DNA from 3 places in the Sphingobacterium sp. WM genome. Region 3 is predicted to be linked to each of the others. Evidence: riboswitches for the same ligand, from Rfam matches in the RefSeq annotation. Region 3 holds a riboswitch; each other region holds the start of a gene.
What was found. Region 3 has a riboswitch for S-adenosylmethionine ahead of PZ892_RS11890 (hypothetical protein). Riboswitches for the same ligand answer to the same signal wherever they lie in the genome.
Positions count from the first base shown of each region.

Region 1: linked by a shared signal. The riboswitch ahead of metF (methylenetetrahydrofolate reductase [NAD(P)H]) and the one ahead of PZ892_RS11890 (hypothetical protein) in region 3 are both predicted to bind S-adenosylmethionine.
Region 2: linked by a shared signal. The riboswitch ahead of PZ892_RS05725 (O-acetylhomoserine aminocarboxypropyltransferase/cysteine synthase) and the one ahead of PZ892_RS11890 (hypothetical protein) in region 3 are both predicted to bind S-adenosylmethionine.

Region 1 covers NZ_CP120709.1:3,595,050-3,603,346, forward strand. The annotation lists gene PZ892_RS15370 (hypothetical protein) at 1-636, opposite strand, end outside; gene PZ892_RS15375 (glutamine--tRNA ligase/YqeY domain fusion protein) at 730-2,400, shown strand; gene PZ892_RS15380 (hypothetical protein) at 2,463-4,181, opposite strand; gene PZ892_RS15385 (DUF2723 domain-containing protein) at 4,130-5,479, opposite strand; gene metF (methylenetetrahydrofolate reductase [NAD(P)H]) at 5,616-6,572, opposite strand; SAM riboswitch class I at 6,620-6,718, opposite strand; gene rimM (ribosome maturation factor RimM) at 6,851-7,378, opposite strand; gene PZ892_RS15400 (30S ribosomal protein S16) at 7,513-8,049, opposite strand; gene PZ892_RS15405 (UvrD-helicase domain-containing protein) at 8,282-8,297, shown strand, end outside.
Region 2 covers NZ_CP120709.1:1,340,566-1,348,862, forward strand. The annotation lists gene PZ892_RS05700 (hypothetical protein) at 1-360, opposite strand, end outside; RNA gene rnpB (RNase P RNA component class A) at 562-933, shown strand; gene PZ892_RS05710 (sigma-54 dependent transcriptional regulator) at 977-2,356, shown strand; gene PZ892_RS05715 (homoserine dehydrogenase) at 2,969-4,150, opposite strand; gene metX (homoserine O-acetyltransferase) at 4,150-5,211, opposite strand; gene PZ892_RS05725 (O-acetylhomoserine aminocarboxypropyltransferase/cysteine synthase) at 5,256-6,563, opposite strand; SAM riboswitch class I at 6,812-6,925, opposite strand; gene PZ892_RS05730 (hypothetical protein) at 7,180-7,611, opposite strand; gene dapA (4-hydroxy-tetrahydrodipicolinate synthase) at 7,702-8,297, opposite strand, start outside.
Region 3 covers NZ_CP120709.1:2,774,522-2,782,818, forward strand. The annotation lists gene PZ892_RS11875 (DPP IV N-terminal domain-containing protein) at 1-2,635, opposite strand, end outside; gene PZ892_RS11880 (transglycosylase domain-containing protein) at 2,800-5,133, opposite strand; gene rpoN (RNA polymerase factor sigma-54) at 5,361-6,824, shown strand; SAM-I-IV-variant riboswitch at 6,872-6,966, shown strand; gene PZ892_RS11890 (hypothetical protein) at 7,027-7,290, shown strand; gene PZ892_RS11895 (DUF2891 domain-containing protein) at 7,352-8,297, opposite strand, start outside.

The DNA of each region.
Region 1 (8,297 bases), 820 kb from region 3:
AGCAGATCCTAAATCAAAGAAATTATCCTTTTCAAACTGTAGAATATCTTTTAAAAAGACTACAGACATTTGACCATGCATTTCCATGCTGGCTAAAGTTGTTCGACTCTCAGCCAATTTCATGTCTTTCGCGGCGGTGTATTCTTTTATTTCAGGGGAATCAAACTTAATATTGCTCAATTTAGTTAATGCAGCATCAGAACTCGCGTCTAAAACTGAGATTACAGAGAATTTCTGCTTATTGCTTAAAACCACTTCCCAATTTCTCTTTCCCTTCGTAATCTTGTTGACCTGTGTATTTTCAAATAGCGTTAATAAATTACTTTTCAATTGCATATGATTTTGAATCACTCTTGCACCTGCTTCCAAAGAACCAAGTTCATTAATTGGTTTATTTTCATTTAATGGATTGTTGTCAATTTTTGAATTTTGTTGCAGTTCTTTTTCTAAATCACTCATTTCATCTTTCCCACTTAAAACTACTAGCACGGGGATATTAGAGAGGATTGCTTGATCTGCGATCTTCCGGGCGACATAATTATCCCCATAAATCAACATCCTTGGTTTTTCCTTTTTCTGTCCGAAAACTATTAGAGGAAATAGCAGACAGAGGAGGGTTATAACTCTCAAATTCATTGTTTCATAATTTTAATTCGAAAATAAGTAAAATCAATTAAGTATTCGTTATGCTATTATCCATAATATCGATGAAATAGCTAACTTTGCTACATGGTAGAAGAAGAAAAATCATTGAATTTTATTGAAGAGATTATCGAAGAGGATCTTCGTAATGGGAAAAATGATGGGCGTGTGTTAACCCGTTTCCCACCTGAGCCCAACGGCTATCTTCATATTGGACATGCTAAGTCAATCTGTCTAAATTTTTCTTTAGCACAGAAATACAATGGCAAGACAAACCTACGTTTTGACGACACCAATCCTGTTACTGAGGATGTGGAATACGTAGATAGCATCAAGAAAGATATTCAATGGTTAGGATTCCAGTGGGCTGATGAATTATATACTTCAGACTATTTTGACACTTTATACGCTTATGCTGTAGAATTGATCAAAAAGGAATTGGCCTATGTAGATGACAGTACCTCTGAAGAGATTGCAGCATCTAAAGGCACACCTACCGTTCCTGGAACTCCAACCATTTATCGCAGTCGTTCCATCGAAGAAAACTTAAGATTATTCGAAGAAATGCGCGATGGTAAATATAAGGATGGAGAAAAGGTATTACGTGCTAAGATAGATTTGGCTAGTCCAAATATGCATATGCGTGATCCGATTATCTATCGTATCAAACATGCGCATCACCACCGTACTGGCGATAAATGGTGCATCTATCCAATGTATGACTTTGCTCATGGTCAATCTGATTCCATTGAGAAAATCACACATTCAGTATGTACATTAGAATTTATTCCACACCGTCCATTATATGATTGGTTGATTGACCGATTGGAAATTTTCCCTTCAAAGCAATATGAATTTGCTCGTTTGAATCTGAACTATACAGTGATGAGCAAGCGTAAATTATTGCAATTAGTAAACGAGAAGTTTGTTGAAGGTTGGGATGATCCTAGAATGCCTACAATTTCAGGTCTGCGCAGACGTGGTTATACTCCAGAGAGTATTCGCAATTTCTGTGAGCGCATCGGTATTCAAAAGCGTGAAAACATGATCGATGTCAGCTTATTGGAATTCTGTATTCGCGAGGATTTAAACAAAACCGCTTGGCGTAGAATGGCAGTTTTGGATCCAATCAAATTGATTATCACAAATTATCCTGAAGGCAAGGTTGAGGAATTAGTTGGCGAGAATAATCCAGAGGTTGAAGGAGGTGAAGGCAATAGAGTAATTCCATTCTCCAATGAATTATGGATTGAGCGCGATGACTTTATGGAAGATGCTCCTAAAAAATTCTTCAGATTAGGACCTGGGCTTTCAGTTCGCTTGAAACATGGTTATATCGTGACATGTACCGATTTCAAAAAGGATGAAAATGGAAATATCACTGAAGTACATTGTGAATATGTTCCTAATTCTAAATCAGGTGAGGATACCTCGGGAATGAAGGTAAAAGGAACCATCCATTGGGTTTCTGTACCTCATGCCAAAGAAGTTGAAGTACGTCTTTACGATCGTTTATTCCAAGATGAAAATCCAGCTGCTGCTGAGGACTTCAAAGCCTCCATTAATCCAAACAGTTTGCAGATTATTGAGAAAGCCTATGTTGAACCAGATTTAGCAAATGCAGAACTTGGGAAAGGTTATCAATTTATCCGATTAGGATACTTTAATTTGGATAGTAGAAATACGACAGCAGATAAGTTAGTATTCAACAGAACAGTAACATTAAAAGATTCTTGGGCTAAAGAATCTAAAAAATAATAAAGCATTCGCTTACAAAAAAGGTCGGAAGAATTCTCTTCCGACCTTTTTATGTTTTTGGATTAACTCTTCATCCAAATGCTCTTATACTTTTTATCCATTCTGCTGGCTTCAGCAAGGAGTTTCTCATCCCCCAATTCTTTTAGGATTGGTACATATTGATCCAAAGCAAACAAACCGAGTTGAATCGCTATCTGATCATAACCGGAAGATACCTTTTCATATATCGCTAATTGATAATCCAAATTTTCTTGGATCGCCTTCAATTGCTTACCTGCCAATAATTTTGCTCTATCCACTTCTTTTACTTTGACCAGTGTATCCAAAAGGACAGAGTTGTAGTAGGCTTGGCGCATGCTTTTGGTTTCTTTAGGTTGGAAATCATAGGCTTGCAATGCCAATGCCTTTGCCTCCTTCATCTTGCCTTGATTTAGTAAGGCCTGCATTCCGTCCGTATACACATTTGGAAAAATCCAATTTTCATAATACTGGTTGGAGTCTACATCAAAATGTTCTAAACTATTTATATTCGACCATTGGAATTTATTGATTGCATTATCATAAATCTTATCGGCATTGATTAACCCTGAGCCATTTGATGATTGCCCCATGTCGACCGGCATTAATTTGCTGACCAAACCTTCTGATGCCAGATATTTTTCCATTCCCATTGAAATTATTGGCGCACTAATGGAAACAAAATATACGGGTCTCTTCCATTCATTATTTACCAGAATGGACATTAAACTTAGATCCGCTCTCGTGACCATATTATCCTTCAATTCCCATTGTATATATTCAGGAATATATTCTTGCCATTCTGCAGGTATGTTAGCATTTTCAAGAGCCTTCTCCTTATTGATCTTGAGTTGCAACTTTTTATTAGGCATTACATTAATAAACTCCCCTGAATTGGTTTGCAATTTATTTTTATTATCATCCGAAAGCATAACAGCCAATAATTCTTCAACATCCGAATAGCCTTCAATGCCCAAATCCACCACTTGAATCACATCCCGAACTCCCTTCTTCACCTTATCAAAATCAAATCCAATCGGCAAGGCCTTAGATTGATTGACATCTTCCAAAGCTTGTTTGACATACCAATCAGAGGCTAAATAGCCATAATTGAGTACTCTAACATCAGTCCGAACTCCTTCTACCTCTTGTAAATACCATAAAGGAAAGGTATCATTATCGGCATAGGTGAAAAGTATAGCATTGGGTTCACATGAGTTCAAGGTGTTCAGAGCGACTTCCCTTGACATTCTTCGACCAGAACGGTCATGATCATTCCAATTTTCCTTGATCAACAAGACCGGTCCAGCAAACATTGAAAATGCAACCGATGAATAGGTTATTACTTTCATTGAAGCCTTACATCTTTTCTTCAAGAAATCAATGATACCGAGAACACCCAAGCCTATCCAAATAGCAAAAACATGGAATGAACCCGCATAAGAGTAATCTCGTTCTCTTGGTTGCAATGGCGTCTGGTTTAAATATAAAACTATGGCAAGACCAGTAAAGAAGAACAGAAGCCCCACAATGGTTGCATCTTGCTGATTCCGTTTTGCTTGCCAGATCAGGCCTGCAATCCCCAACAATAAGGGTAAAAAGAAATAGGTATTTCTACTTGGGTCTTTCCGCATGCTGTCGGAAATGGAATTCACACCGGGAAGTCGCAATTCATCCATAAAATTAATTCCCGAGATCCAATTTCCTGCGGTCAATTCACCTTGACTAGGTACATCATTCTCTGTCTTCCTACAAAATTCCACATGAAGTATCGCGAGTACATATGTCCCACCTGATAATTGAAAAAGAACTTCATATTATCCAGGAAAGTCGGATCTTCCCCATCCGCTAAATGCAGATATTGCTTGTAGAAAGATGCGTGCTTGGAACTATACAACCTTGGAAATAGGACTTCCTTATTATATTCATACCCTTTAAAATTCTCAAACTTACTATATTTTGTTTCATCTTTTCTGTATCCTACAGAGGGAATCACATCAGTAATTTGAGAATTAAAGGTCGGACCTTTAAAAAGAGGTTCTGATTGATATTGCTCCCGGCTCAGGTAGCCTAAAAAAGAAAAAACATTATCAGGATCATTATTATTCAATGTAATATTCGTTTGTGAACGAATTAATAACATGCTAAAGGAGGTAAACCCAAAAAACACAAGACAAGTTCCAAGGATTAGGAGGTTCAAAATCGGTTTATTTCTTTTAATGGAGTATACAATCCCAAAAACAGCGCCTGTAACCAACAATAACACAAAGAATATTATTCCCGAACCAAATGGCAATCCTAGTGAATTGACAAAGAAAAGGTCAAATTGAGAGGCAATTTTTACGGAATATTGGATAACTCCCCAAAGGATAAATGCTAGAATTAACACTCCCCAACCTAATGTTTTGGCAGCACCACCCCAGGTAACCTGCTTAGATTTTCGGAAGTAAACCAACAATGCCAATGCAGGAATGGTCAATAAATTCAGTAGATGAACCCCAATTGAAAGTCCCATTACATAGGCGATCAATAACAACCATTTATTTGAATCCGGTTCATCTGCCCTTCTCTCCCACTTCAGCGCTAACCAAAATACGATCGCGGTACATAAAGAAGACATGGCATATACCTCGGACTCTACGGCTGAATACCAAAATGAATCGGTAAAACTGTAGGCCAATGAGCCTACGATTCCTGCTGCAAAGATCTGAATAAATTGAAGTTTATTTCCTTCATTCTTCCCAATCAGTAATTTTCTGGCCAAAGCAGTAATGGTCCAAAATAGAAAGACAATAGTCAGGGCAGAACAAATGGCCGCTCCAATATTCATCCAATAAGCAACCAATTCCTTATTCCCAAAAGCCAAATTTGAAAAGATGTTTTGAATCAAAAGAAATAAAGGTGCCCCAGGCTGATGGACAATTTCAAGCTTATCCGATGCCGCGATAAATTCACCCGTATCCCACCAGCTTGTCGTTTGGTCTACCGTCATAAAATAAACGAGAAAAGCAATGAATCCACAAAGCCAGCCTAGAAGATTGTTGATTTTATTATAATTCATAGAAATAGGTATAAATAGATACTTAAAAATAAGAAACTAGAAACAGTAAAAATTGCCGTTAACATATTTTAACACAGGGCAATAAAAAAGACGAATGCTTTGCATTCGTCTTTTAATTTCTAAGTTTTATAGTCTATTAAACTAGTTTTTCTACGATATTTTTTGTGGGTCCAGGATTACTCATGGTATAAAAATGCAATACCGGCACACCAAAATCAATCAATTCTTTACATTGCTGAACCAACCACTCTTCCCCAACTTGACGAACATCAGCATTGGTTTTACAAGCCTCAACCGCATCACTTAAATCTTCTGGGATATCCAAATGGAAAATACGTGGCAAGGTAATTAACTGCTTTTTGCTGGTCAGTGGTTTCAATCCCGGAATAATCGGAACATGAATATCATTTTCACGGCATTTGTTCACAAACTCCTTATATTTCTCAACATTAAAAAACATCTGGGTTACAATGAACTCTGCACCCATTTCCACCTTCTTTTTCAACCATTTAAAGTCGGTATTAAAGTTTGGTGACTCAAAATGCTTCTCAGGATAGCCAGCAACACCGATACAGAAATCCGTTTTTTCCGAAGAACCAATATCCTCATGCAGGTAACTCCCTTGATTCATATCCACAACTTGTTGCAATAAGTCCGTAGCATATGCATGACCACCAACCGTAGGAATAAAATCTGCATCCCCTTTTCTAGCATCCCCTCTAAGCACCAAAACATTATCAATTCCCAAGAAATTCAGGTCGATTAAAGCATTTTCTGTTTCTTCTTTCGTAAAGCCACCACAGATTAAATGTGGAACAGCATCCACTTTATACTTACTCATGATTGCGGCACAAATAGCAACGGTTCCAGGTCTTTTACGGTAAGCAACCCTTTCTAATAGACCACTGGCATGTTGTTTATACAAGTAATCTTCACGATGATAGGTCACATCAATAAAGGGCGGTTTGAATTCCATTAGTTCATCCATGGTTTTGAAGATACTTTGAATTCCCTGTCCCTTTGCAGGTGGTAACAGCTCAAAAGAATATAAGGTTCTGCCTTTAGCGTTTTTGATATGATCTACGATTTTCATAAAAATATATTAAGGCTTAGAGAGAACACAGTGAATACTGATTCTTTGGCTTATCTTTCCCATTTGGGGTAGAATGTAGCACCTTGACTGGTGTCAGGTTGCTAAGGCTTCAGCGGGTCTAGTCCCTCTGCCTTTCTCTATAAGCGAGGGCTAATATCGTGAATAGCAAGTTAATCTCAAAATCTTTACCAAAAAACTTTCTTGAACAGCCTGATGATAAACAGAAAAAGGACGCTTTTCAGCATCCTTTTTCAATAATATTTTAGTCATAATAATCCTTATTGCTCCAAGTACATATCAATCAAGCCTTCTGGCAAATTCAAGACTATGATCTTTTCTTCAGGATCTATTCCAACGATAAAATCCTCATTTAAAGGAAACATCGCATCTTGTCCATCAATATTGACGGTTGCAATAAACTGCTGCGGCATCTCTTGAACATGGGTAATTTCCCCCAACTCACCTTCATCCTCTTCGATCGCCAGATAACCCACTAAATCATGATAGGTAAAATCATCCGGGTCACGAACTGGCATTTTATCGTTAGGAAGATAGATTTGCTTTCTTAACAAAGGTTGAGCTTTGTCAATATGGTCAATATCCTCAAAGTTGACATAGGCAGTACTGTTATTCTGCATTTTAATTTTCTCCACAAAGAAAGGAACCAATTTCTTGTCCATTTCCAAGAAAACTACATCCAGATCAAGGTCCATATAGTTATCAAATTCAAAAAACAATTGCAGCTCGCCCTTCAATCCTCGGGTTTTACTGACATAACCGATATAAAAACATTGATCCTTTGTCATACTATAAAATTAATCGTCAAAAATACGGAAAACTTTTCCTTTCATCGGTTTGGGAATAGATATTATTTGCTCCTCAGGCACAAAAAAGCCGGAACATAGAATGGTCCGGCCAATTTGAATACTTTATGAAGAGATTATCCTTCAGTTTCTTCAGTGTTTTCAGTAGCTTCAGCAGCTTCTTCTGCCTCTTCTGTAGCTGTTTCTTCAGCAACAGGAGCATTTTTAGCAGCGATAGCAGCAGCTCTGTCTTCTTTTTTCTTAGCTTCAGCAGCTAAAGCAGCTTTCTTAGTTTCTTCTTTAGATTTTGCTAAGCCTGATTTTTTACCTTCGATTTGAGCATCTTTACCTTCAGCCCAAGTAGCGAAAAGTTCTTCAGCTTTAGCCTCATCGAAAGCACCTTTTTTCACACCACCTTGTAAGTGTTTTTTGTATAAAACACCTTTGTAAGAAAGGATAGCACGAACAGTGTCAGTAGGTTGAGCACCTTTGTTTATCCAGTCTAATGATTTTTCAAAATCCAAAACGATAGTTGCTGGATTAGTGTTTGGGTTGTAAGAACCTAAACGCTCGATGAATTTACCATCACGTGGAGCACGTGCATCTGCTACTACTACGTGGAAAAAAGGTTTTCCTTTTTTACCATGTCTTTGCAATCTGATTTTAGTTGCCATGTTTTTTCTTTATTTATGTATTCAACATATCCCCCGTTGCTACATGCAGGAGGGGACGCAAAGATACAAAGTATTATTAATTAATACAATAGAATAATTAATAGCCTTTTTCTCTCCAAAAACAAACTAGCTATCAACTTAAAAACCACCCCAAAACCGACTAATTCATTAAAATATTTTAGTAATCTCAATAGAATACCGATATTCAAATACTTCAAACCATTGACATCTTATGCAAAGAATTGCTC
Region 2 (8,297 bases), 1.4 Mb from region 3:
TTCAGCTTTTTTAACAGATTTATTGTCAACTAAGATTTCCAAATTTACTTTTCCAGGTTTGTCTACTTTTGTTTTGATTTTCAACATGGCATTCTTTTTTGGAGCTGGTCTTCTCAATTTAATTTCTTTAGGGAATTTTAGATCTTTTGTTGAAACGGTTGAATCTTGACCTTTATATCCAGTAATTACTAAAGAAGTCAATTTCAGATCCTTTTCTTTGGAGTCAATTTTGTAAACCACATTCACCAATTTTGTTTTAGGTTTTGGTTTTGGATCGTCTTTTTTGCAAGAAATAAATGTCATTGCACCTGCTGCTGCCGTAATAGCTAATAATGTTCTTAAAAATGTAGTAGTTTTCATTTTGTTTGTTATATAAATTAAATTAATAAATAGTTAAAAGAACATCTTGTCGACTTATGTTTTATCATATAACGACACAATTATTTATATCGCTACAGCTGCTAAAGAAAATTTTTACATATTTCTTAAAAATATTTTTAACCTATCCTAACATGTATGTTTAGCCTTATTCCGTTGAATTTTTTGTAATTTTGCACATTGAAGCAAACTGGTTCTATCGCTGCATTTTAAAAATGAAGAGGAAAGTCCGGGCAACACAGAGCAATACGCTTCCTAACGGGAAGGCTGATTTGAAAAAATTAGACAGCAAGTGCCACAGAAAATATACCGCCTTTCGGGGTAAGGGTGAAAACGTGAGGTAAGAGCTCACGGATTTGCATGGCAACATGCATCTCGGTAAACCTCGTATGTTGAAAGACCAAATAGGTTGCAAGAATTGAAAGCTGCTCGTTTTCTGCCTTGAGCAATTGCAATGGGTAGGTTGATGGAGTTTGCATGTGAATGCAAACCTAGATAAATGATAGAAATTCTTATTTTAGAATACAGAACCCGGCTTACAAAGTTTGCTTCTTTTTATTTAAACATTTTCTATTGCCTATAAACAAGTGTGTTAATTATGACAACAATTTTAATTATAGATGATGAGCGTCCAATTCGTAGCTCGTTACGTGACATCTTGGAATACGAAGACTATAAGGTCCTAGATGTTGATAACGGTGAAGATGGTCTGAAAATCTTACAAAAGGAAAAAATCGACTTGGTATTATGTGATATCAAGATGAATAAGATGGACGGTATGGAAGTACTGACCTCAGCCAAAGAATTTTCCGATATCCCGTTCATCATGATCTCCGGACATGGTACCATCGAAACAGCCGTGGAGGCAGCTCGAAAAGGTGCTTTTGATTTCCTTGAAAAACCGCTAGACCTCAATAGGTTATTAATAACCGTTAGAAACGCGCTGGAAAAAGGCTCCTTGGTCAAAGAAACCAAAGTCTTAAAACGTAAAATTTCCAAAACCAAAGAAATCCTAGGAGATTCATCAGGTATTAGTTTAATTAAGGATACCATTGAAAAGGTTGCTCCAACAGAAGCTCGTGTATTGATTACAGGTGCCAATGGTGCCGGTAAAGAATTGGTAGCTCGTTGGTTGCATGAGAAATCTACGCGCTCCAGCTCGCCTTTGATCGAAGTCAACTGTGCGGCTATCCCTTCTGAATTGATCGAGTCTGAACTATTTGGACATGAAAAAGGGTCCTTTACTTCTGCCGTAAAACAACGTATCGGTAAATTCGAACAAGCTAATAATGGTACTTTATTCTTGGATGAGATTGGTGATATGAGCCTTTCTGCCCAAGCTAAGGTGTTGAGAGCCTTGCAAGAAAATAAAATTACAAGGGTAGGGGGTGAAAAGGAAATTGATGTCAACGTTCGTGTTATTGCAGCGACCAACAAAGATTTACTAAAAGAAATTGAAGATGGTAACTTCAGAATGGACTTATTCCACCGTTTGAGCGTTATCTTAATTCACGTTCCTTCCTTAGCCGAAAGAAAAGACGATATTCCAACCTTAGCAACAGCGTTCTGTGAGGAGATTTGTGCCGAATACAGTATGCCGGTGAAAGCCTTTACAGCAGATGCAATGAAAGCCTTGCAATCTTTGCCTTGGTCAGGTAATATCCGTGAGCTAAGAAATATGATTGAACGTTTGATTATTCTTTGTGATAAGAAAATCACCGAAGAAGATGTATTGAAATTTGCTAACCCAGGTGGACCGGCAGCTTCAAATAACCATTCCTCCAATCATAACTCCAATGGTTTTGATATGGAACAATTTACTTCCTTCCAAGACTTCAAAGACTTCTCTGAATGTGAATTCATTAAATATAAGTTGGAAAGAAACAATTGGAATGTATCCAAAACTGCAGATGATTTAGATATTCAACGTAGTCATCTTTATAGTAAAATTGAAAAATTTGGACTTAAAAGAGATTAATCAAAAAAGGCCTGATGAAATCAGGCCTTTTTTATTATTCGTATTTTAAATACGTTTTTAATCGTTAAACTTTCTCTTTTGACGGCTATATAACATATAAATAGCTACTGTCAAAACAATAATTCCGATAATTACATACGTTAATGCAGATCCCTCGCTCGTGCTAGTTTTGGTTCCGTCTTGTGCAAACAAACCAATAGATACTGCATTTAGTAGTACTAACACATTCCACTTTCTCATGATCACCTTGATTTTTAAGTTTATATAATAAATATTTGATAATATAAAGCAAAAACCATGACAAAGCAAATGTATTAACAGATATTTAACCTATTAAATGCCAAAAAACTACTATGTAATAAGAATGTTACTCTAGGTAGGGGAATATTAGCTAATATCGTAAAAAATTTTTTACTTCCTAGTCTAAATTTCAATTTATTGTCCTACTTTTTAGGCAGCCATTAATTTCCCGTTTATAAATAAAATAATATTGTTGAAGATTTTTACTCTCAAATAATTTTATCCCTAAAATAGAGAGGTTTAGCCTCTAAAAATAAAAAAGTGTTAATCCAATTAAGGAAAAACACTTTCTATTTTAATTTAAAATGGAATTTATAGAATCTCTGCTAAGAAATTACCTTGTTGATGGATAATTTCACGTTTTGCAATAATTTCCTGTAGGTTGATTGTCCCAATTACGTATTTATGATCATCACTGTAAAAACGCTCTGAAATACTGCTGAATTCAATGTTTTCCAATACATCCTCATCCTCGTAACGGAAATAAACTTTAAAACTATAATCCGTTGAGTAGCTTACTTGCTGTGCCTCTAAATGTTTTTTATACTCGTATTTATAATCATATCTCAGGGCCGCGATATCGGATAGAACCGCTGATCCTGTAGGATGACCGCCAGCACCTTTACCATAGAAGAATTGCTCATCTGCAAAGGCTGCTTTTACCAATACTCCGTTGTACTCATTCTCAACATTTTGTAGGATATTGCCTTTTGAAATAAATTTCGGAAGCACATAAAGAACTACTTTATTGTTGGAAATTTCCTTCGCCAATGGAATCAATTTGATTTTATAATTCTTCTCCCTTGCATAGCGAATATCTGCATCTCCTAAGGTGTCAATACCTAAATTAAGGATTTCATCCGGGTTGATGTAGATTCCGTAAGCATGTGATGCCACGATAGCCAATTTATATTTTGGATCATATCCTCCCACGTCCAAGGTTGGGTCAGTTTCTGCGAATCCCAATTCCTGTGCTTTCTTCAATGCTGCATCATAGCTTTGATTTTCATTGAAGATCTTGGATAGGATATAGTTTGATGAACCGTTGAAAATACCACTCACAGAGTGCAACAGCTCATTGTCATAATACTCCTCTAAATTCCGGATGATTGGAATACTTCCACAAACAGCTCCTTCATACAATAGGGAAGTCCCATGTTGATTTTGAATCTCCGTTAATTCTTCCAAATGGGTTGCAATCATTTTCTTATTGGCTGAAACTACATTTTTTCCGCTTGTCAGCGCTCTTTTTGTAATTTCAAAAGCAGCTTCCGCATCATCAATTAATTCAACTACCGTATTGATTTCTGGGTCATTTAAAATCGCATTGGCATCTGTAGTGAATAACTCTGCAGGCAATGTCCTTTTCTTGTCTGCATTCTTGATTACGAATTTCTTAATCTCTAAGTTTAGGTTCTTTGTTTTTATGATATCGTATAAACCTTGTCCCACCACACCAAATCCAAACATCCCGATGGTAAGTTTCTTACTCATTATTCTTTAATTAAATTTAAGTGATTTTCTGCTTTTGTATTATTTTTCTCAAGAAAGTTTCCAATGACTTGAGTTAGGGTTTTTGTTTCAATCAAGAATCCATCATGTCCAAAAAAGGAGTGTAGTTCATAGTACTCTGCATGTGGAATGTTTTTAGCAATAAATTCTTGTTCCTGTGGCGGAAAGAGAACATCCGAAGGAATTCCTATGATTAGGGCATTAACTCCTTCGATGGATTGTAAAACTTGTTCTACCTGGCCTCTACTTCTTCCCAAATGATGACTGTCCATGGCTTTGGTCAGATACCAGTAGGAGAATGCATTGAATCTTCTCACCAATTTATCGCCTTGGTAGGATTGATAGGAAGATGCTTTATAGGCATCCGTCTTATCATGGTCAGACTCTACCTGCGTGGTGCCATAGGCATTGTATGTTCGATAAGATAATAAGGCCATGCTGCGTGCGGCTTTTAAGCCTTTCATACCAGCATCGTCTCTTTTTTCAGTAAAGGTTGAATCTGCCTCAATTGCCAGTCGTTGACTCTCATTAAATGCAATGCCCCATGGAGAAAAGAACGCATTGGTTCCGATGGCTATCAGGTTATGGATTTTAATAGTTTTTGCAACCGTCCATTCCAATGCCTGCTGCCCACCTAAGGATCCACCGATCAAAGTGTTTATTTCATTTATCCCTAAATGGTCTGCCAGCAATTGATGGGCTTTTACGATATCACGAATGGTGAACTGTGGAAAGTCTGAATAATAGGGCAGGTTTGTATTGGGGTCAATGGATAAGGGATTCGTCGTTCCATAATGTGAACCCAATACATTGGCACAAATAATAAAATAATCTTTATCATTGAATAACTCATGCTCGCCAAATAATCCTGGCCACCAGTCAAATACATCTGAATTAGCAGTCAAAGCATGACAAACCCATATCACATTGGATTTATCTTCGTTTAGCTCTCCATAACTATGGTAAGCTATCTGTAGATTTGCCAGTTTTTTCCCGCTTTCTAATTCGAAGTCTTGGCTATATCCGAAAGTCTTTACACTCATTCTATTAAATTATCTTCCTCCATAAAAATTAAATAAGGCCCCCCTTATTTAATTTTGTCAAATGCTTGTGCTAGATCAGCTTTAATGTCATCAATATGTTCAATACCAACTGACAATCTCAATTGACCTGGTTCTACACCTGCTTTTTTCTGTGCCTCAGCACTTAATTGTTGGTGGGTGGTTGCTGCTGGGTGAATGATCAATGTCTTCGCATCCCCAACATTCGCCAGATGGCTAATCAATTCCAACGAATCAATAAACTCATTAGCTTTATCAACTCCACCTTTTACTGTAAATGAAAGAACCGCCCCATATCCATTTTTCAAATATTTCTGAGCATTTTGATGATATGGATGGTTTTTCAAACCTGGATAGCTTACATGCTCCACTTGTGGATGCGCATCTAACCATTGTGCGATTTCTAAAGTATTGTCCACATGACGTTGAACTCTTAATGATAAAGTCTCTAAACCTTGAACCAATAAAAATGAATTAAATGGAGATAGGGCAGGGCCGAAATCTCTCAATCCTTCAACTCTCGCACGGATAGCAAATTGGATGTTTCCAAATGGACCATCTTCGCCAAATACATCTGAAAATACTAAACCATGATAACCTTCTGATGGTTCTGAAAATTGCTTGAATTTACCATTACCCCAGTTGTAGTTACCACCATCGATAATAACACCACCGATACTTGTACCATGTCCACCAATCCATTTGGTTGCTGATTCTACTACAACGTTTGCACCATGTTCCAAAGGTTTGAACAAATAACCTCCTGCACCAAATGTATTATCCACGATCAATGGTAAGTCATGTTTCTTCGCAACGGAAGCAATGCGCTCAAAGTCAGGAATATTATAGCTTGGGTTACCAATGGTTTCTACGTAGATCGCTTTGGTCTTATCGTCGATCAAGGCTTCGATTTTATCAGCATCTGATTCTTCAGCAAATCGAGCTTCGATACCTAATCTTTTGAATGATACTTTGAATTGGTTATAAGTACCACCATATAAGTTAGCTCCTGAAACAAAGTTTTCACCTGCTTCAAGGATATTTGTCAATGCAATAAATTGAGCTGCCTGGCCTGATGCAACAGCTAGTGCTGCAACACCGCCTTCTAAGGCTGCAATGCGTTTTTCAAAAACATCCGTCGTAGGATTCATGATCCGGGTATAGATGTTTCCGAATTGCTTTAATGCGAATAGGTTTGCACCATGTTCTGCATTTTCAAAAACGTATGATGAGGTTTGGTATATAGGTAATGCTCTTGAACCAGTTGTAGGGTCTACTTCTTGTCCTGCATGTACTTGCAATGTTTCAAATTTAAGATTTTTGTTTTCCGACATTTTTATGTTGATTATAGATGTTAGTAAATTGAATGATTTTTTTTATCCCTTGATTGCTTGATGATTTGGCCGACTACATGATTCCCCGCACGATAAATACCTATCGTGTAGAAATCTACAGACGGCTATCGCATTCGTGCAGCACCCGCAATACAAGAAGAAATAAATTGAATAAGTTGATTCTTTGCTGGTTTTCCAACAAGATACAATAATTCCGATTTTGAAAATTTTGAAGTCATAGTCTATTTCATTTATATGCTCCTGGGCTTTATTGCCTCGGACAGGAATTGGCACCTTTTCAATTCTTATTGAAGGTTGCCAGTGGGTCATTGAGCCAGTCTCTCGCCACTTCTTTATAAATCAAGACCATCTTTTTAGAGAGGTAATGATTAGCGTACCACTATCGAAGTACTCCGCAAATATAGTTCACGAAATTTAATTTTGCAATCTTTTTCAAAAAAGATTGTTGAAAACCTGCTAAAAGCATGTTCTTCAAGGAAATAAGTAAGGGTTAATTTTAGTGTGGAATGCCAAATAAAAAGAGCTTCAATTAATGATTGAAATATTCCATCTCATTAATTGAAGCTCCAATGCCTGGTCTTGGCATTAAATGCTTTTAAAAGCTATTTGGTTTAGCATCACGCATTTGGATGATCTTGTCCACTACATATCGCGTATTTCCTCGCCATGGAAGAACCCCGTGATACTCCTTGTAGTGTAAATCAAATGCCTTTCCGCTATTTAATTCTAACTCATGAAATACAGAATCACTTTCAATGGAGAATTCAAATTCATTGCTCGATAATCCTGTACCAGTTTTTTGCGAACGAATTCCCTCTTGGATAAGTTTTCCCTCGTAGGTCTTAAATAGATTTCCTTTTTTCACTGCGTAATTAAGAACTCCAGATTTAACACCTTCACCAAATACAAAGTAATATTTAAAGTAAACGAATCCGGCAAAGCCTAAAAATAGGACTAAAAGTAACCAGCTTATGAATTTCTTGAATTTTGAGCCTCGATTACTAGGTTGTTGGTTTGTTGTTTCCATTTTTCTTAATTCAGTTTTTATTTTGGTAACAAAAAGAATACCTAAAAATAAAAAAGGTTGGTCAATTTTCATTGCCAACCTGTTATTTTTTTATGCTAGTAGCTGCATCTCTGCATCTATTGCTTCTCTTGTCTTCGGACCGACAGGTACCAAAGGCAAGCGTACATGATCTTGTCCGATTCCTTTTTTCTCAAGAATATATTTTACACCAGCAGGATTGCCTTCCACAAAACACAGGTCAATGATTCTTAATAATTCCAAATGAATGGCCCTAGCTTCTTCAAAATTGCCCTCGCGGCATAGATGAGCTAATGCTGAAACCTTGGTCGGGTAGGCGTTTCCTACCACCGAAATAATTCCTGCAGCACCCATGGCCATCATTGGCAAAGTAACTGGATCATCCCCAGAAATTAATAGGAAACCTTTAGGCATATCCCGAAGAATTTCACTGAACTGCGCAAAATTTCCTGAAGCTTCCTTGGTCGCGATGATATTCTTAAAATCATTCGCTAAACGAACCGTTGTGGCTGCCGTCATATTGCTTCCTGTTCTTCCCGGTACATTGTACAGAATAATAGGAAGTTTTGAAGCTTCGGCAATGGCTTTATAATGTTGGTAAATACCTTCTTGTGTTGGTTTATTGTAATATGGAGATACAGAAAGAATCGCAACATAATCCAATGTTT
Region 3 (8,297 bases):
AAAGATCATTGAATCCAATCATACTATTTGGTCCAAAGGAATTAGATTCAAACCCACGTACCATATATGGGTAACCAATATAAATATTATAAAGACGATCGGCATCTTCGCCCATCCGCATATAGGAATAGACCCTAGCAGCAATAGTTACTGGTTTAATTCTTTGATACTTCCTTAAGTCTATATTCAAAGCTGTAAAGCTATAGGTCCCAAAATACTGTTCGGCACCTAATCTATATCTAAAACCTTGCAATGGTGCAGCGATTCCAAATACAGCATTATCTCCAACCAATCCAGCATTGACTTGCATCAAATTAAATGGATCCAAATTAGACACTCCTAATGCTTTAGCAGCTTCATCATTTGGTACTCGCTCGCGATTACCATAGTAGTTGTAATAACTTTGCGTAAAGCGGTCAACACGATAGGAGTTATAAGATATTGCACCACCTGTTTCAAAACGGTGATGTCTATTGAAAGGATAGGCAACAAAGGCATCTGCTTGACTTTGGAAAGAACGAACCAAATACTGATCAATCACTGGTTCCACACCATTTCCTAAATCTCTGGAATCGAAATTATAAAATCCGAATCGGTACGGAATATGGGATAATGAACCACCCCAGTTCCAACGACTTCTTTGATTTATATAGGCCACTTGTCCACCAAAATCGTAAATCTCACCATTGATATTCAAGGCTGCGAATATTTGGTTATACCCCAAGATATCAGAAAACATTCCTTGCACCCCAGAGTTAATACCTGCACCATACCTTGACCCCACAGACATCCCAACGCCAGAATTGGCAAGGTAATCTAATTTGAATTTCGGTTTATAGGCTATATTCTTAATTTGCGAATCCGAAATCCTGCCATAAGCATTGAAATTATATAGGTTGGTATTGACCACATCCACGCCACGGCTTTGAACCGGAGGCAACATCGCTGCCTCAAGATTGATTGATGCCGGATCTACAGACACGGAATCAAACTCGCCACTTTTCGCTTTATATATGGAGAATGAGTTATTCTTAAAATAAGAATAGATGATATCGTCATTTGCTGAAACACTCATTGCTGGCGAATATTCAGTAATACCACTAATACCAGTAAAGAAATCCGTCATTCTTTCAACATGTCCCCCATCGATAACGATTCGGTACATATTCCTGAACCCATCGCTATTGGATAAGAAATAAATTTCTTTTCCGGATGAAGAGAAATGAGGATTTAAATTATTTGCACCTGGGAAAACAGGTATATTCTTAACTTCTTTTGTATTTACATCGACATAAGCCAATCCCATTGGAATATCAACAGTCCTACTAGCTGACTCCAAGGACATTCTATCTGTACTGAAAACGATATATTTTCCATCTCTGGAGAAACTAGGTTGGAAATCTGAGTATTTATCGTCGGTCAGTTGGCTTAGTTGCTTAGATTCTAGATCATAGGTATAAATATCGCTTCGTCCATTTTTCAGACCTGAGAAAGCCACCAGGCTTCCATTTGGTGCCCAAGTAATATTGGTAAATTCAGTGATATCCCCCATGGCTTGCACCGAAAGTGTCCTACCATTATTGATATCCACGATCATGAGCTTATTTTTCCCTTCACTGAAAACGGAGAACGCGAATTTCTTACTATCCGGTGAGAAGGTACCTGCAGATTCTATAAAACTGAATTCATCAATATCCTTATTGGTGAGTCGACTTCCCAACTTTCGAATGACCGTTCCGGTTTCTGCATCAGCGAGGAAGAGATCAATACTGAAGAGATCCATCTCAGACAAGAAAACGACATATTTACCATCCGGAGATATTGCCGGCGACACATTCATTCGACCAGCATTCTTCGTTGATAGTAAAAGTTTACCAATTGGATTAGAAGTTGTGTCCTTTCCTATGTTCTTGTAGGAGTTCTCCATACTATTTTTCCAAAGGGTAGACATGGTTTGAGCATCATATCCAAAGACTCTTTTTATTGCAAATTCATAACCGTATTTGGCAGTTTCAATAAATAGAGGCATAATCACAGTATCCCCGTAGGTAGATCCCAGGTATGACCAAAATGCCTGTCCATAACGATAAGGGAAGTATTTACTGGATTGCTCCGTCATTTGCCTTAAACTTGGCAAATCATTTCTAGCATATGAATCCCGCATCCACATAGAGGTAAAGGCGTCTTTTTTCCCGATGGAGAAATATTCTGCCATCCCTTCCACCATCCACAGGGGAAGATTCGCGATATTCTCCAACCTTGTTGAATCCCCACCTTCAATTAGAACGCGATATTGGAAAGCATGGACCAATTCGTGGCCAAGAACATGTCGGGTTTGCTGATTAATTTGCATAATTGGCATGACAACCCTTTGTTTAAAGGCCTCGGTTACACCACCAGTTCCTACACTAATCTCCCCTTGAATAGCCGTAGTTTGCTGGAATTCAGGGTGATTATTATATAAAATAATAGGATTTTTTCTCGAAAAAGTATCTTGAAATACTTGTTGATGCAATTCATACCAGACCTCAGACTCCTTGGCTAACCAATTCATCATGGAATCATTCTGCAGATAATAATAGATATTAAAATGCGGTGTATCATAAACCTTAAAATCAAGCTTCTTATACCTCATTTTGTTCTGTCCAAAATATTGGGCATTCGCATTAGAAGGTATTAAGGAGCATACAATCGCTAGAAGTAGGTTTATACTTAAAATTTTCGCAAAAAGTATGTGATTAAATTTCATAAGTTATTATTAGTCAATAAAAATAATAAAATCAAATCAATTAAAACTGATTAATTTGTTTCCTCATTCTGTTCTTCGTTTGTATTGTTTTGATTCAATACATCGGGTAAAACAATATTTGGTAATTCAGCATCCAGATTTAATCCTTCAGTGCTGCTTGTATCTTGACGAACACGAATTCGAGGTCCTGGACAATTATATTTTTTCTCGATTTCAACCTTAGGATCCGGAAACTTACCGAACGTTACGCCAAGTTCAGGATGCTTGTACATCTCCTCCATAAATAACGCATAAATTGGTAAAGCTGTTTTAGAACCTTCCCCAGTTGCCGAGCTTTTAAAATGGATACTTTGCTCGTCACATCCTACCCATACTCCAGCAACTAAATCCTTGGTTACCCCCATGTACCATCCATCGACATAATCTGAAGATGTACCGGTCTTCCCCCCAATTTGATTATTATCCTGAAATAAGTCCCACTCCCATAATGCTTGTGAGGTACCGCCAGATTCTTCAATTGTTCCTCTTAACATGTAACCCATCAACCAAGCATTTTCTTCGGTGATAGCTTGTTTGGTGGAGGTTTTAAATTCCGCCAACACTTTCCCATCCTTATCTTCGATCCTTGACACCAAAACCGGTTCAGTTCTCTTCCCTTCATTCATAAAGGTACTGTAGCCTCGCACCATTTCAAATACCGAAACATCATTAGACCCCAATCCTACCGATGGAACAGACTCTAGCTTACTATCAATACCACATTTATGAGCCATCTCAACTACCTTGTCCCAGCCCACCGTTTCGGTGATTTGAGCAGTAACCGTATTTAAAGAACGAGCCATTGCATGTCTTAGCGACATTTCACTATGAGAAAATGACCAGTCCGCATTTTTAGGTTCCCAAATTTCATGTTCACCCTTATTATTGATAAACTCAATTTTCACAGGTTTATCAGTGTATTTATCACATGGAGCCATCCCAGATTCTAATGCCGCAGCATAAGCAAATGGTTTAAACGTAGATCCAGCTTGTCTTTTAGCTTGGTTAACATGGTCAAATTTATAGTAGTCATGGTTAATACCACCAATCCATACTTTAATATCCCCATTATATGGATCCATTACCATCATTCCGGTATTTAGCATCGTTAAATAATGCTTCAAGGAGTCCATGGTGGAATAATCAACTTTTTCCATTCCATCCCAGGTAAAGACTTCCATGCTTTTTTTCTTATTCAGTTCTTCAAAAACCTTAGCTTCATCATTGAATTTTTTCATCAATGAAGCATAAATAGGAAGTTTTTTCGCATGATCTTCCAGGAAGTTAGGAATTACATTTCCTTCTTTATCGCGCCAAGGCAGATCATTCCCCCAAACATTATCCAAACGTTGTTGAAGTTCCTTCATCTTGGCTGAAACCACGGTTTCTGCAATCTTTTGCATTCTAGAGTCGATGGTGGTATAGATTTTCAAGCCACTAGTATAGATATCGATTTCATTATCTTCCGCCCACTTCTCTAACCATTTCTCGACTGCAGTTCTCAAATACGAATCATTGGAGTTTCGGATTTCCTGATTATTCAAGTTCAAACCCAAGGAGTCTTTACTCAATTTATCTACTTCTTCTTTCTTTAAATAACCCTCCTTACTCATCTGGTTTAGAACGACATTTCTACGTTGAAGGGCATTTTTAGGATTCCGGATTGGGTTATAGAGGGTTGTACCTTTGAGCATACCAACCAATACGGCAGCTTCATTGACAGAGATTTCACTTGGTAATTTATCAAAATAGCGAACAGAAGCAGATTTAATTCCGTAGGCGTTATTGCTAAAAGAAACAGTATTCAAGTACATGGTTAGGATTTCTTCCTTACTGTATTTACTTTCCAGCTTAAAGGCAGTCATCCATTCTTTATATTTGGTCACAAGTAGTCCGACCCCGGGGATTTTACCTAGGAGACCTTGAGCGTCTTTATATCGTGTTTTGTACAGGTTTTTGGCAAGTTGTTGAGTAATTGTACTGGCACCGCGGTCGCTTCCACTCAAAGTGGAGAACACCCCACCAAATAAACCAATAAAATCTACCCCATGATGTTTTCTAAAACGAACATCCTCAGTAGCAATCAGGGCATTAACAATATTAGGGGAAATACTATCGTAAGGTACAGGGTCGCGGTCCTGCTTGTAGTAACGACCAAGTAATACGGAATCGGCGGTAAATAATTCAGAAGAGACGTTTAATTCGGGCAACAATATTTCCTTCTTCGTAGGTGATGATCCGAACAATCCTAAGAAGTTTATTTGAACCGCACAAGTGAATAAGATAATAAAGTAAATAACAATCAGTGCGATACGCAAAAATTTGTTCCGGACACGTTTAAACATACGGTAAATATGAACAAAACTTTGGAAAAAATCATAGCAATTCGCTCAAAAATGAAGCTTAGAACGAAAATTAACGAAATTTAACAAATGTATTTTTTGGTTTTTAAGTAGGCTGTTTTTCCGGCATTTATATTAGCAAAAACTGTACCTAAAAATTCTTTTGTTGCTTACATTCTTATCAAATTGAATATTATTCCCTATTTTTACCTGACTTATTAATCGGGGACATGTTAAAACAAACATTACAACAAAAATTATTACAGAAACTTTCACCGCAACAAATTCAATTTATCAAATTGCTTCAGGTACCTACTGTTTCATTAGATGCACGGATCAAGGAGGAACTTGAAGAGAACCCTGCTTTGGAAGATGGAAGTTTGACTAACATGAATGAACCGGTTGAGGAGTATCCTGACAAGGATCCTGATGATGACTTCAATATGGAAGACAACAGCTATGACGATGAGTTTAGCGTGGATGAATACATACAAGAAGATGATTATAAGGACTATGGCGGTGGCTATGACCATGATGATGACGAAGGGAAAAAGGAGATTCCTATTGCCGTTCAGGATTCATTCTTTGAGAACCTACAGAATCAGCTAGACCTCTTGGCGCTATCGGACAAGGATTATGTTCTTGGTCAACAAATCATTGGCTCATTAGATGATGATGGCTACTTAAGAAGACCTATTCTATCCTTAATCGATGACCTTGCATTTTCACAGAACGTCATTGTCGAAGAAGATGAAGTTGAGGAGATGCTGAAGATTGTACAATCCTTTGATCCTCCAGGAATTGGCGCAAGAAACCTTCAGGAATGCTTAGCTATCCAATTACGTAAGAAAGACCAGACTAATCCGATCATTCAACAGGCGATGCAAGTTGTTGAGAATTATCTGGATGAATTCACCAAAAAACATTACGATAAAATCGAAAAGCAACTTGGGGTAAATTCCGAGGAGTTAAAAGAGATCGTAAATGAAATATTAAAGCTTAACCCAAAACCGGGAGACTCAGGTGCTGTTGCTGGAAAGCAATTACAGATTATTCCGGATTTCCATATTTCAAATAATGATGGTGTCCTGCACCTCACTCTTAATGGACGTAACGCCCCAGAATTAAGGGTATCCCGCTCCTACCAGGAGATGTTTGAGCATTATGAAAAAGCGGAGAAAAACGACAAAAAAATGCGTGAAGCAGTTCAATTTGTAAAACAAAAACTGGATTCAGCAAAATGGTTTATCGATGCTATCAAACAAAGACAACAAACCCTATTGAAAACCATGAACGCAATCATGGAATATCAATATGATTATTTCCTAACCGGAGATGACAGAATGCTGAAGCCAATGATTTTAAAGGACATAGCCGACAAAATCGAAATGGATATTTCAACTGTTTCGCGGGTTGCAAACTCTAAATATGTGCAAACGGAATTTGGCACATTCTTATTAAAATCATTCTTCTCCGAAGCTATTCAAACAGAATCAGGTGAAGAGGTTTCCAACAAGGAAGTCAAGAAGATTTTGGAGGAATGTATTGCAAACGAAGATAAGAGAAAGCCTTTGGCAGACGAAAAGCTGACTGAAATTCTGAAAGAAAAGGGTTATTCGATTGCACGTCGTACGGTTGCGAAATATAGGGAAGCGATGAACATCCCTGTGGCACGTCTAAGAAAAGAATTATAGAATTTTCAAAAATTTTCTTGCATAATAAAATATAATCTACTAAGTTTGTAGAGTATTCAGAATTGCGTAAGCAATACCAACCGAGTGGGAGTCACCGCGGTGGTAAATCGATACGGGCGAGCAGCCAAAATAAACGAATCTTGCAAGGTCCAATAGACGTCTCTGAATGCAATTATGGTTAAACACTTTAAACATTAATTGTATGTCCAACACAACAAAACCCTTACATCAACATTTAGTGGAGAAATTCCACCATTATTCCAACAATGAATTGGTCATTTTGAACAATGACTTGGTGAATTCCAATTGGGGAACCAACAAAACTGCCTTTAGGACTGCCCTATTGAGCACCTTGTCCAATCGCGGAATAGACCTTTCAGCAATCATCAGTACTGAAGATGGATTTACCCAAATTCAAAGAGTTCCTGTAAAATTATCTGAGAATAAACTAATTCCTATTTGTTAAAGCAATAGTAAACATTGAGATGAGAAAATAAAATTCTCATCTCAATGTTCTATTTCATAAGCTATTTATTCAATACGTTAATTGCGTACAAAGCAAATGTTCCCAACCAATGACTTCCCATATAATCATCTTCCTTGCTTAGGTTTTTAATAGAAAAATTAAAATGTTCTACCGCATTTGCTTGAAGATGTTCCAAGCTTGGATCCATTTTGGAGATTCCAGATAAACATGCAGCGCGACTATAGTTCAATCCATCCAAATGAACCAATTTTCCATCTGTTCTATCTTTTACAATTGCTGGATTCAATTCAAACTTTTGGCTGAATAAATCGGGCATAAACTCTTTCAACCAGTTCATATAAGTAGTTTTATCCATTATTTTACTCATTAGGAATGCTTCCTCCAAACATGGAGATAGGAAATCATAACCACTTGGCTCATAAGCTAAATCACAATTTCTATCAGCTTGGAATAGACGGGTAGAATTTTCTTTGATGGCTTTTATGAATTCCTCGTTCCCGACGGTATTGGCATAATCCAAGGATAAGGATAAGCTAAAGGCAGAATTATCATGTTGACCAGCTCGGATTGGGTAAACAAGTTTAGGTAGGTACTCAATATATTTTGAAACCAATAAATCGACCAAAGGTTGTAGGTTAGTTTTCCACCTTTTAGCATCCTGATCTTCCCAGTTGTACAATTCTTCCTGAAGTTTAAATAACCAAGCCCATCCATAAGTTCTTTCAAAGCTTAAATTATTCTTATCATTGAAAAAAGCTATTTCAGTGGCTACATTTTCGGCTGTGATATGATCATTCAAGACCTTTCGCATAGTCCCTTCCTTATCCAATTCAGGGAATTGCTTTAAAAGTTTAATTACCGACCAGTATCCATGTACGGAGGAGTGCCAATCAAAACAACCATAGAACACCGGTCTAAGTTTTTTAGGGGATTTCAGGTCAGAATCCGAACCTAGAACTTGGCCTAATTTATTTGGATATTCAACT